2 regions of the Thioalkalivibrio sp. ALMg13-2 genome follow, and region 2 is predicted to be linked to the other one. Evidence: predicted binding sites of a transcription regulator. Region 2 holds the regulator's gene; the other holds the start of a gene.

Region 1 (6,529 bases), on a different contig from region 2:
CTCTTGCGCACGAGTTGGCGGAAGACGGAATCGAGATCATCCCCCTGCGCCGGACGTGGGACGATCTCGCTTGGCCCCATGCAACCCACGGGTTCTTCCGCTTCAAGCGCAAGATCCCCGCACTGCTCGCCCGCAACGGCTTGTAGCGCCAGGCAGTCCGATCAGGTCGGGCGCGGATGATTCAGCAGGTAGCGCTCTTGATCGATGCTTTCGATCGCGCCGGGGCGGGCCAATCGCACCTCTCGAATGGCGTCTTCCGACGCCAATCCGCGTTCGATGAGGGTCAGGGCGGCAATGGTCCTGGCTCGGCCCTGCCCCCCTCCGCAGTGGAAAACCACGCGCTCCCCGGCCTGTAACCACTGGTGGACCCGTGGTCCGATGTCCTTCCAGCCCTCTTCCCAGGGTCGATCGGGGGCCGCCATGTCACCGATCGGCAAATGCAGCCAGCGCATGCCCGCAGCCTGCACGGCCTTCCCCAGATCGCGTACGCCAAGGCTTTCCAGCTCACCCTCCTGGTTCAGGGTCACGACCGCAGTTGCGCCCCAGCCAGACAGGGCCACCAGATCCGCCTGTACATCCCGCGCCTCGCAGACCTCGCGATCCCGACGCTTGCCAGGGCAACGGGTCATACCGATCGCGCCACCCTCCAGCAGGTGGATCGTGCCGATTTCAAGCGTGTCTGCCGAATGGATGGTCGTCAGTGTCACGGTGCTTTCCTGCGGAAATATGGTGGTAATGAATCAAAGGTAGGGACCAATCAGGTGCGTGATCCACCCCGCCAGGCGGCGCCGCAGCGGCCGGTTCTCCCAGTCCTCGATGGTCAGGCGCTCGGCATCGGCCTTGTCCACCTCGATCAGTTCGCGGATCTCGCGGGCGAAGCCTTCGTCCCAGATGTTCAGGTTGGCCTCGTCGTTCAGACGAAACGACCGGTTGTGCAGATTCGCGGAGCCGATACTGGCCCAGCGGTCGTCGATCGCCATCAGCTTGGAGTGGTACATGCGCGGATGATACTCGTACAGTTCCACCCCGGATTCGAGCATCGGCCGCCAGCGATTAACCGATGCATGACGGAAGAAACCGAAGTTCATGCTGTCGCCCGGGACGAGCACGCGAATACGGACGCCCCGGTCGGCCGCCTCCTCCAGTACCTCCAGGAACCGCGGATCGGGATAGAAATAGGCCGTACCGATCGTGATGTGCTCTTCCGCCGCGGCGATGGCATGCAGAAACATCAGGCGCACCCGGTGACGCCCCTCGCGCGGGGCACTGTTAACCATCTGGGCGTCGCGATCCCCCATTTCGGACAGCTCGGGGAAATACGCCTCGCCGGTGGGCATCCGCCCCGTGGCGTCCAGCCAGGTCTCCAGGAACACCGCCTGCAGATTGCCGACCACCGGGCCCTGGATGCGGAAGTGATTGTCGCGATAGCCATCGCGGTCGTCACCGTCAACCCAGGGATCGGCCACGTTGGCTCCCCCGATGAAACCGGTATGACCGTCCACCACCAATAGCTTGCGGTGCGTGCGGTGATTGAAGCGCGACAACTGGTACCAGGACGGCTCGCGCCAGCGCACCAGCTCCACCCCGGCCTCTTCCATGCGCTCGAACATCTCCGGGTCAGCATCGCGCGAACCAAGGAAATCCAGCATGGCATGCACCCGAACCCCGCGTTCCGCCGCACGCGCCAGGACCTCGGAGAAAATCGCCGCCTGCTCGCCCCAGTACTCGTACACCTCGAAGGTGACCGAATGCTCGGCGTTTTCGATCGCCTCGATCTTGGCCGCGTAGATGGCCTCGCCGTCCTGTAACAGGTCAATGCGGTTGCCGCTCATGATCGGCTGCTGCAGGAGCAGGCCCATGTCCCGCCGGAACTGCTCCGACGAAGTCCCGTACTCCAGCGCCAGCGGCTCTTTCAGCCGGTCCGGTTTCGGCAACGCATTGAACAGCACCACATTCCCCAGCGCAAAGATCAGGGCAATCAGCACCACCGGGAGCAGGACGTAGCGCATGGGGTCTCCAGGCACGCAGCGAATACATGAGGATTTTGGCTCAGTGTACACAGCCGGTTACAAAAACCGGCGAAGGTTCGTCAGGTGGCCTGTTATCCCGGCACCGCGTTGAAGCGTAATGGGTTGGTGATCCCCCCGGTCATTGTGGGACGGATTCCATATACTGTATATATAGACAGTATATGGAATCCGCAGCCCATCCCCCCACCCGCAAGCATGCCGGCGCCCCCCCGGCCTATGCCGAACTGACGACGCTCAGCAACTTCTCGTTCCTGCGCGGGGCTTCGCACCCGGAGGAACTGGTCGAGCAGGCGCAGGCACTGGGCTATCGCGCGCTGGCGCTGACCGATATCGCCTCGCTGGCGGGTGTAGTACGAGCACACTCGGCAGCAAAGGAATGTGGGTTACACCTGATCCTGGGGGCGACCTTCCGGCTGGCCGATGGCCCCACCCTGACGCTTCTGGTGCGCAATCCCACGGGATACGCCGCCCTGTGTCGATTGATCACTCGGGCCCGCGGCGCGGCGGACAAGGGACACTACCACCTGACGCGCGCCGACCTGGATACCCTGCCCGCCGAGAGCCGCACCGGCTGGCACAGCCTGCTGCGGGTCGAGGCCGACAGCCCAGGGGCATCGCTCGCCGAAGCGGCCCACTGGCTGTCCGGATGGGCCGCCCCAGGTCAGGGCCACCTGGCCGTGAGCCAGTTGCGTACCCCCGAAGATGCCACCCTGACGGCCCGCGCCCGGGCGCTGGGAACCGCCACTGGACTCCCGCTCGTCGCCTGCGGCGACGTGCACATGCACCGGCGCGGCCGGCGCGCCCTGCAGGACGTGCTTACTGCCCTGCGCCTGCGTTCGACGGTCGCGGAGGTGGCGCATGAACGCTTCCCCAATGGGGAACGCTGCCTGCGCCCACGGGCCGAGCTGGCCGCGCTGTATCCCACCGCCTGGCTTGAGGCCAGTGTAGCCATCGCGCGGGACTGCGACTTCTCGCTGGACGCGGTCACCTACCGCTACCCCACCGACCCGTTGCCGACGACCTTGACCCCGTCCGCCTACCTGCGCGAGGAGACCCTCAAGGGCGCGCTCAAACGCTGGCCCGACGGCATCCCGCCGAACGTGCAGGAACAGATCGAACGTGAACTGGGCATCATCCGCGAGCTGGGCTACGAGCCGTACTTCCTGACCGTCTACGACATCGTGTGCTTTGCCCGCAGCCGCGGGATCCTGTGCCAGGGGCGCGGCTCGGCCGCGAACTCGGCGGTTTGTTACGCACTCGGCATCACCGCGGTCGATCCCTCGCGCTCCAGCATGCTGTTCGAGCGCTTCATCTCCGCCGAGCGCGGCGAGCCGCCGGACATCGACGTCGACTTCGAGCACGAACGCCGCGAGGAGGTGATCCAGTACATCTACCGGCGCTACGGCCGCGAGCGCGCCGCGCTGGCCTGCACGGTAATCCGCTACCGTCGCCGCAGCGCCCTGCGCGACGTCGGCCGCGCGCTGGGCATCTCGCGCGCGCGGCTGGATGCGCTGACCGCCAACCTCGCCTGGTGGGACGACGGCATCCCCGCCGAGCGCCTGCGCGAGGTCGGGCTGGACCCGGACGGCGCCCTGGCCCGCCAGTGGCAGACCCTGACCGCCGAGCTGCTCGGCTTCCCGCGCCACCTGTCGCAGCACACCGGCGGCTTCGTGATCGCCGACGGCCGGCTGGACGAGCTGGTCCCCATCGAGAACGCGGCCATGCCGGAACGCTCGGTGATCCAGTGGGACAAGGACGACCTGGACGCGGTGGGCCTGCTGAAGATCGACGTGCTGGCGCTGGGGATGCTTTCCTGCGTGCGCCGCGCGCTGGAGCTGATGGCGCATCACCGGGGCCGCGACTGGGGCCTGGCCGACATCCCCGCCGAGGATCCGGCCGTCTATCGCATGCTGCAGAAGGCCGACACCCTGGGCGTGTTCCAGATCGAGTCGCGTGCGCAGATGAGCATGCTGCCGCGCCTGAAGCCCGCGAACTTCTACGACCTGGTGATCGAGATCGCCATCGTGCGCCCCGGCCCGATCCAGGGCGAGATGGTGCACCCCTATCTCAAGCGCCGCGCCCACCCGGAGCGGGTGCGCTATCCGAACGCAGAGGTAAAACGCGTGCTCGGACGCACGCTGGGCGTGCCGATCTTCCAGGAGCAGGTAATCGAGCTGGCGATGGTCGCGGCCGGTTTCTCCGCCGGCGAGGCGGACGGGCTGCGCCGCGCGATCGGCGCCTGGCGCCGCACCGGCCAGCTCGCGCGTTACCGCGAACGCCTGATGGACGGCATGCGCGAACGCGGCTATCCGGAGAAATTCGCCGAGCAGCTGTACAAGCAGATCCTCGGTTTTGGCGAATACGGCTTCCCCGAGTCGCACTCGGCGAGCTTTGCGCTGATCACCTATGTCTCGTCCTGGCTAAAGTGCCACGAGCCCGCGACCTTCGCCTGCGCCCTGCTGAACAGCCAGCCGATGGGCTTCTACGCCCCGGCGCAGATCGTCGCCGACGCCCGCCGCCACGGCGTGGAGGTCCGCCCGGTGGACGTGCGCCACAGCGACTGGGAGTGCACGGTGGAACCGCTGGCCGGGAGCGACGCGCTGGCCCTGCGCCTGGGCCTGAACCGCGTCGGCGGGCTGGCGCGCGACGTCGCCGAGCGCGTGGTGGCCGCCCGCGTTGAACGGGCCTTCGCGGACGTCCCGGACCTGGTGGCCCGCGCCGCCCTCACCCGCGCCCAGGCCAATCGCCTGGCCCGCGCCGACGCGCTCAAGGGCCTGGCCGGCAACCGCCACCAGGCGCGCTGGGCGACCGAGGCGGTGGAAGAACCCCTGCCACTGTTCGCCGAAGGACCGGGCGAGACCGTGCGCGAGGCCGACGTGACCCCGTTGCTGCCCCGCCCGGATGCGGTGGACGACCTGGTGCAGGACTACGCCACCCAGGGCCTGAGCCTGGGCCCGCACCCGCTGGCGCTGATGCGCCCGTTCCTGGAACAGCACCGCCTGGCCACCGCCGCCCGGCTACTCGAACAACCCGGCTACAGCGGGGCCCGCTACGCCGGACTGGTGATCACCCGCCAGCGCCCCGGCTCGGCCAACGGCACGGTATTCCTGACCCTGGAAGACGAGACCGGTACGTTGAACCTGATCGTCTGGCCGGATCGGGTGGAACGCTTTCGCGCCGAGGTCCTGCACGGCCGCCTGCTGGAGGCCCACGGCGAGTGGCAGCACAGCGACGGCGTTGGCCACCTGATCGTGCAGCGCCTGATCGACCGCAGCACCTGGCTCGGCGAACTCGCCACCCACTCCCGCGACTTCGGCTGAACCGCAAAGCGGCCAGTTCAGGTACGTCCGGCGAGGTGGCCGATGCGCTGGCTGACCTTCTCCCAGGCGCCCTCCAGAGCGGCCAGCGGATCGCGGCGCCGCAGGGCGCGACGAGAATGGATCCACTGCCCCGTGGGCCCAGCCGGCTCGGTGTCGTGTGCGGCCTCGATAATCCGCGAGACCACGGCGAACTGGTTGTACTCCTCCAGCACCCGGCGCCGGGCCTCGAGGATGTGTGGCAGACGCTGTTCGTATTCGTTGTCGCGGATGGCGCGGCGAATGCGTTCCGCCGTTCCTTCCACGTCTTCGATATCAATCGCGATGAAGCTTTCCGGCGGAAAATAGTCCGCCGCATTGGGCGCACCGTAGTAAAACGGGAGCGTCGCGCCGAGAAAGGCGTCCGCCAGCTTCTCGGTCCAGTGGTGCGCGCCCACGTAATTCTCCACCGCCAGATGGTACCGGTACGCGTCCAGGCACTCGGCCTTGTCATCCAGCGGCTGCACCCCCTTGCCGAAGATCTCCAGTTCCGGCAGCTCGGCCTTCAGCGCCCAGGTGAAGTCATAGCGCCGCCGGTGCAGGGTGTGGCGCTGGCGTTTCGCCGAACACATGGTGGCGATCTCGCGGGTCTTCTCCAGCGGCGGCTTCGCGTGCATCTCGTTGTACGCCCGCTCGCCCTGACTGCCGAAACCGTAGTACCAGAGCATCCCCTGCTGGGAATGGATGCGCCGCCGGTGCTTGAGGGCCCATTCCGGGTGCGAGGTCAGCACGCGCCCGAACTGCCGGGTAAAACGCCGGCCGTAGGACTTGATGGACGGCGGCTCCATGGTTACCAGGAGCGTGCGCTCGGCCCCACAGGTCAGCTGTTCGCTGTAGTGCCGGTTGCGCCCGGTGTTGGAAGGGAATTCGTCGTAGACCACCAGCCAGTCGTAGTCCGTTACCGCGGGGTCGAAAACGAACTCGCAGCGACCCCAGCGCGCCTCGCCGTCCGGCAACTGGTGGCGCCAGATACCCTCGCGCATGGTCGAGAGAAACTTGACCCGAATCGGACGCGAGGCGGGCTCGGTCACGGCCGATCCCCGCCGCGTTCCAGGAACTCGGCATAGGCCCCGGAGAGCCCCTCTTCAAGTTCGATTCGGGCCTTCCATCCCAGCGCCGCGAGTCGCGAGACATCCAGCAGCT
Region 2 (6,529 bases):
CGCTGGCTCGAGGAAGAGAAACCGTTTCTGCTGGTGGATGTGCGCCAGCCCGAGGAGGCGGCCGAGGGGACGATCGAGGGCGCGATCAACATCCCGCGGCCCAAGCTAGAGGCCGGTATCGAGTCTCATATGGCGGATGCGGACCAGCCCGTCGTGGTGTTCTGTGGCGGTCGCGGCCGGTCCCAGCTCGTGGCCGACAGCCTGCGCACGATGGGTATCAATGCGCATGTGCTGCGCGGGGGCTACGCGGCGTGGCGGGAGACCTGGCCTCGGTGAGGGCGCAAGGCAAAGGCTAGGGAGACGCTGATTAATTCGCACGTCCGCGTTGGTGCCCCATTTTTTCCGAGACAAGGCGCGGTGCGCAGCGCCGTAGTCACTCTACGGTCAAACGCCGCAACGCAGGATCGGGGAAAATGGGGCGCCAACCCCTTGAGGGCTCGGCCGCCCGTTGTTGACGAAAATGGGCCCGCTGACCGCGTTGCGGCTTGCTTATGTAGCTCGGCTACACTTCGCTCACCGCGCCTTGTCAGCGAGCAAAATCGATCGAGCGCGGACGTGCGAATTAATCAGCGTCTCCCTGTGTGCGGCTCCCGCTTACGAGCACTGTGATGGACGCTATGGCTTTTTTGCCGGGTCTTGGCTAGTCTCCCGAGTAAGTTTCCCGGTTTCCGGAAATTCCCTGAATATTATTTGCCTGGCGCGTCTCCCCGGAGGCGCGTTCTGCATTCTGGAGTAAGAAAGTGAACAAGCCGAAGATCATTGTCTCCACCACGGACATGGAGCGCCTGGACAAGCTGCTGGAGTCCCTTCCGGATGGAAGTTTCCCCGGCAAGGCCGATCTCGAGTCCGAACTGGATCGCGCGGATGTCGTGGATTCGCACGAGGTTCCGGGTTCGGTGGTGACGATGAACTCGAAGGTCCGGTTCCGGGTGATCGAGTCCGGCGACGAGTTCTCGATGACACTGGTGTACCCGCGCGATGTGGACGAGAGTGGCGGCACGCTGTCGATCCTGGCGCCGGTGGGCAGTGCGCTGCTGGGCCTGTCCGAGGGCGACGAGATCGAGTGGCCGCGCCCGGGCGGGGGGCAGATGCACGTGCGCATCGAGGAGGTCGAGTACCAGCCGGAGCGCGCGGGCGAATACCACCGCTGACGCGGGGTCCCCCTCAGCCCCAGTAACCCTGGCGATACCACTGGCCGCTGCGCAGGCAGCGGTACAGCCAGAGCCGGCGGCCCTGACGGTCGCGGCTGCAAGCATAGTCGCGGCGCGCGTCCTGGCCGTGATCCCACCAGCCGTCTTCCAGTCGTCCCAGCCATTGGGGCTGGTCGGGGGGCGCGGCGGGCTCGGGGCCCTGTAGCCAGAGGGCAGTTCCGCAGGCCCGTTGGCCCGGGGTTGGAGCGGTGGGGGCCGGAGTGGTGGCGAGATCGTGTCGCGGCCGCTGGGCATCCTCCGGTCTCGGTGTGCGGCGGTTGATCAGACGGGCGACGGCCTGCTCGCCCAGCCGGGCGCGCAGGCGAGCCAGCACGGCGGGTAGCTGATCGGCCGGTGGTCTGCTCGCCGGGTCTGCGGCGAGCAGACTGTCGCCCCGGGCCGATGGGTCCAGCAAGCGGGGTGCCTGCAGGCGCAGGCCGATCACCGCCGCCGGCAGGGTCTCGCGATCCAGTCGGGTCTGCCACAGGGGCAGCCACTCGTCGGTGCGAATGCCCGGCTGCCCGCGCTCCAGTGAGATGCGGGTACACGCCTCGCGGTGGGCCAGTTCCAGTGTCATCCCCTGCAGGCTGCGGTTCAGGCCGCGCAACTGCGCCTCGGCCTGGCGCAGCAGCCGCTTGAGCGGGAAGGCCAGGGTCGCCGTGGCGTGGATCTCGTGCTCCAGGCGCAGGGACAGATCCAGCACCGGGGGTGGCGCAAAGCGGGGCAGGGTCTCCGCGCGCCGCGCCAGCAGTCGGTCCAGCAGGTCCAGCAACTCCGGTCCGTGGCGTCGGGCCAGTTCGGGGCGCGACAGGCGCAGCAGATCGCCCAACTGGCGCAGGCCCACGGCGCGCAGGCCCTCGCGGGTCGCGGCGGCCAGTGGCAGGGCCTCCAGCGGAACCGGGGACAGGATGCGGCGCAGGGCCTCGGGGTCTTCTGCGATCGCGGGGTTGCGCAGGCGGGCCAGCAGGCGCGCGGCGGCGGGGCTGCGGGCCAGGCCAATACGGGGATGGAAGCCCAGTTCGGTCAGGGTGTCCCGCGCCTGGTCGCGCAGGGTCTCGAGGCCGCCGAACAGGCGGCGGCTGCGCCCGACCTCCACCAGGATGCGCTGTGCCTCCGGCTCCGGGTGCACGTGATCGGAGAACCGCAGCAGTACGCCGGCCAGCATCTCCAGTTGGGCCTGCAGGGTGTCCGGGGCATGCTCGACCAGTTCCGGGGTATCCAGCACCGCCAGGGCATCCCCCAGCGCCATGCCGGGGCGGGCACCCGCCTGGCGGGCGGCGCGGTTGGCGGCGTGCACCCGGGGGGCAGGGTCGGATTCCACCACCAGCAGGGGGCGCTGAAGCCGCCCGGGGTCCGGCTCCGTCCGGGCCAGCGCGTCCAGCGCAAGGTGCGGCAGGTCGATTGCCATCCAGTGTTCCTGCCGCGGCCGGGCGTCGCGGGTGGCGGTATGCGTCTTCGGTGGTCGGAGTGCGGTGGCGGGCAGGGCTGCGGCCGGAAGCAGGCTCAGTTGTTGTCGGACCGGCTCCGGGTGTGTGGCCGCACGCGAGGGACGGGCAGGCTGGCCCATCTCAGGCCTCCGGTGGTTCGGGAACCTGCAGGGGGTGGCCGGAGCGGGCCCAGTGGCTGGCCCCCTTCAGGCAGTGCAGTTCCAGGCCGGAGGCCGCGGGCTGCCAGCGCAGGCGCTGGTGGGCCGGCGAAGGCTGTGCCGCGGCGTTTGGTGGCCGGTACAGGATCGCGCAGGCCCGGCTCTCGCTGGCAGCCAGACGCAACCGGCGCAGCAGGGCCGTCTCCACGGGGCCGCGCAGCCAGGCGAGCAGGACGCCGAACGCCGGGTCGCGCAGGCACTGCTCGCCGGCCCACAGGGTGTCGCGATCATGCTCGGTATGGATCAACAGGACTCGCTCCGGCGGGATGCCGAGGGTCTGCCAGCCGGGTAGCCAGGGCGTGGCCGGCGGTGCGATCAGCGCGATCCAGTAGCCGTCGCGGCCGCAGGCGGCGAGCATGGGGACCAGCAGCCGGGTCTCGCCACAGCCGAACGGGGCCCCCAGCAGTTCGATCAGCTGGCCGCGCGGCCAGCCGCCGCCCAGGGCCCGGTCCAGTTCCGTATGGCCACTGGGCCAGACCGGGGCATCCGTGGCCGGGGCAGCACTGCGCCCGCGCCAGAGCGCCGGGTGGTCGAGCAGGGTATCCAGCGCGCTCATGGCTTAGGGAAACACTGATTCATGTACACGCTCGCGCTCGAGTCGCTTTTGCGTGCGAACAAGGCGCGGTGACTGCCGTGCAGTCATTCTGCACAAGGGAGCCGCAACGCCGTTCCCGCGCCCGTTTTCATCAACAATGGGCGGCCGAGCCCCTGCCTTCAATCGTTTGTGGGGTTGGCGCCCCAGGTTCGCCGATCCTGCGTTGCGCCCCGAATCCATCAAAAACGGGCAGGTAGAACCACTACCTGTTGCACGACGCGCCTTGTCTCGGAAAACCTGGGGTGCCAACGCGAGTGTGTACATGAGTCAGTGTTTCCCTAGGCCTGCGGGTCGAGATCGCGCAGCACGCCCACGCCGATCCCCTCGATGGCCAGTTCCTGGCGCTCGAGGTCGATCTCGATGGGGGCGAAGTCGGGGTTCTCCGGGAGCAGGCGCACCTTCGGGCCGTCCTGCGCGAAGCGCTTGACGGTGACCTCGTCCTCGATGCGGGCGACCACGATCTGGCCGGGCCGGGCCTCCGGGGTCTGGCGCACGGCCAGCAGGTCGCCGTCGAGGATGCCGGCGTCGCGCATGCTCTCGCCGTGTACGCGCAGGAGATAGTCCGGGCGGCCGCGGAACAGGGCGTCGTCGACCCGATAGTGGCGCTCGATATGCTCGGTGGCAAGGATCGGCGAGCCGGCGGCGACGCGCCCGACCAGAGGGAGTTCGGCCGGTGCGCCACGGGCGGCGCCCGGCAGGCGTATGCCGCGGGAGGTGCCGCCCAGCAGTTCGATCGTGCCTTTCTTCTCCAGGGCCTTCAGATGGCACTCGGCCGCGTAGGGCGAGCGGAAGCCGAAGGCCCGGGCGATCTCGCTGCGGGTCGGTGCCGTGCCCTGGGTGGCGATGGTCTCGGCGATGTAGTCGAAGATGGCTTGCTGGCGTGCAGTGAGCGACACGGGGCACCCTCCGGTTGCTGTCTATATATACAGTACAGGGGTCGCTGGCGCGAGGACAAGAGCGGCGCATCCATCCGGAGTGCGTGTTTGCTCCTGACGGCCGGTTTGTTCCACCACGAAGCGCACGAAGAAGGTCAAGGGCGGTTGCGCCACAGAGGATTACGGAGAAAACCCAGGGAGGTGTTGCGGCCCGGGCGTAGGATGCTGTTGAGCGAAGCGAAACGCATCGATCCGGGAACCTCGCCACCCTTGGGATGGCTACACGATGCGCTTCGCTTCGCTCATCACATCCTGCCGGCCCTTGCCTTTCTTCGTGCCTTCGTGGTCAATCCGCCCTGGGTCTTGATGTGGTATTCAGGTGGGGGTGTAGTCCAGTGGCAGGGCGGTGCGGTCGACCACGCGGCGCAGCACGAAGCTGGAATGGACGCTGTCCACGCCCTCCAGTCGGGTGATGCGGCGCAGCAGGAATTCCTGGTAGGCATCCATGTCGGGGACGACCACCTGCAGCATGTAGTCCGCCGACTGGCCGGTGATCAGGTAGCAGTGCTGGACCTCGGCGTAGCTCGCCACGGTCTCCTCGAAGTGGGCGAAGCGCTCCGGGGTGTGGCGGTCCATGCCGATATGGATCAGGGCGGTCAGCTCCAGCCCCAGGCTGCGCCGATCCAGCAGGGCTACGCGGCTCAACAGGACGCCGGCCTGTTCCAGCGCACGTACCCGACGCAGACAGGGGGAGGGGCTGAGCCCCACGCGATCGGCCAGGGCCTGATTGGACAGGCTCGCATCCTCCTGCAGGATCTCGAGGATGCGGCGGTCATAGCGGTCGAGTCGGTGTGGTTCGGATTCCATGGTTGAATATTGCTCTACAGTGGCTTTATTGCGCAAGGATAGTGCGCAACTATTGCGTTCTTAGGGAAAAACGCAAGGTTATGCCGGGGACAATGCGTTAGGATAATGCACAGATAGAAATCCGGAGCGTGGCACCCGACCACACGGCGAGGCCGCGCCCCTTACAGGAGATGAACACGATGGCCTTCGATCACACCAAGTACGCCCCGTTCCCGCCGATCGACAAGTCCGATCGGCGCTGGCCGGCGCAGCGCACCACGGCCGCCCCTCGTTTCTGCGCGGTGGACCTGCGCGACGGCAACCAGGCGCTGGTGCACCCGATGAGCGTGGAGCAGAAGATGCGCTTCTTCGAGGTGCTGGTGGAAATCGGTCTGACCGAGATCGAGATCGGCTTCCCGTCCGCCTCGCAGATCGACTACGACTTTACCCGCCGCCTGATCGATGAAGACCGGATCCCCGAGGGCGTGTACATCCAGGTGCTGACCCAGGCGCGCGAGGACCTGATCCAGAAGACCTTCGCGGCGCTGGAGGGCGCCCCGCGCGCGGTGGTGCACGTGTACAACTCCACCAACCCGGCGCAGCGCGAGCAGGTCTTCCGCATGGATCGCGACGGCGTGCGCGGCATTGCCGAAAACGGTGCGCGCTGGGTGCGTGACCATGCGGCGAAGTACCCGCAGACCGACTGGATCTTCCAGTACTCGCCGGAGAGCTTCTCCACCACCGAACTGGACTTCGCGGTCGAGGTGGTCGATGCGGTGAATGCGATCTGGCGCCCGGACCAGGGCCAGAAGGTCGTGATCAACCTGCCGGCCACGGTCGAGTCCGCCACGCCGAACGTCTTTGCCGACCAGGTCGAGTGGTTCTGCGACCACGTGCAGTACCGCGAGCATTTCTGCGTGTCGCTGCATACGCACAACGACCGGGGCACCGGCGTGGCCGCGGCCGAGCTGGGGCTGCTGGCCGGGGCCGACCGCCTGGAAGGCACGCTGTTCGGCAATGGCGAGCGCACCGGCAACATGGATCTGGTCACCGTCGGCATGAACCTGTACTCGCAGGGCATTGACCCGACCATTGACCTGTCCGACATGGAGCGGCTGATGGACGTGTACAAGGAGTGCACCGACATGCCCATCAACCCGCGCCACCCGTGGGCGGGCGAGCTGGTCTACACCGCCTTCTCCGGCAGCCACCAGGACGCGATCCGCAAGGGCCTGGCGCATTACAAGGAGAAGGGCGGCCACTGGAACGTGCCCTACCTGCCGATCGACCCGAGCGATCTGGGCCGGCGTTACGAGGAAGTCGTGCGCATCAACAGCCAGTCCGGCAAGGGTGGGGTCACGCATGTGCTGGAGCGCGA

The links. Region 2 encodes LexA, which represses DNA repair genes until DNA is damaged. Its sites were predicted from a motif close to TACTGTNNATATNNACAGTA; they were not measured.
Region 1: a site for LexA is predicted at 2,171-2,190, ahead of F618_RS0108655 (error-prone DNA polymerase). Genes of this name have one in related genera too.

What each region holds. Positions count from the first base shown of each region.
Region 1 covers NZ_KB906110.1:23,983-30,511, forward strand. Annotated here, with positions in the region: gene F618_RS0108640 (FAD-binding domain-containing protein) at 1-146, shown strand, start outside; gene F618_RS0108645 (cyclin-dependent kinase inhibitor 3 family protein) at 162-707, opposite strand; gene F618_RS0108650 (phosphatidylserine/phosphatidylglycerophosphate/cardiolipin synthase family protein) at 741-2,009, opposite strand; gene F618_RS0108655 (error-prone DNA polymerase) at 2,192-5,350, shown strand; gene F618_RS0108660 (glycosyltransferase family 10 domain-containing protein) at 5,368-6,417, opposite strand; gene F618_RS0108665 (GDP-L-fucose synthase) at 6,414-6,529, opposite strand, start outside.
Region 2 covers NZ_KB906119.1:21,576-28,104, forward strand. Annotated here, with positions in the region: gene F618_RS0111725 (rhodanese-like domain-containing protein) at 1-276, shown strand, start outside; gene rnk (nucleoside diphosphate kinase regulator) at 741-1,151, shown strand; gene F618_RS0111735 (DNA polymerase Y family protein) at 1,165-2,598, opposite strand; gene imuA (translesion DNA synthesis-associated protein ImuA) at 2,759-3,391, opposite strand; gene lexA (transcriptional repressor LexA) at 3,709-4,326, opposite strand; gene F618_RS0111750 (Lrp/AsnC family transcriptional regulator) at 4,681-5,172, opposite strand; gene F618_RS0111755 (2-isopropylmalate synthase) at 5,352-6,529, shown strand, end outside.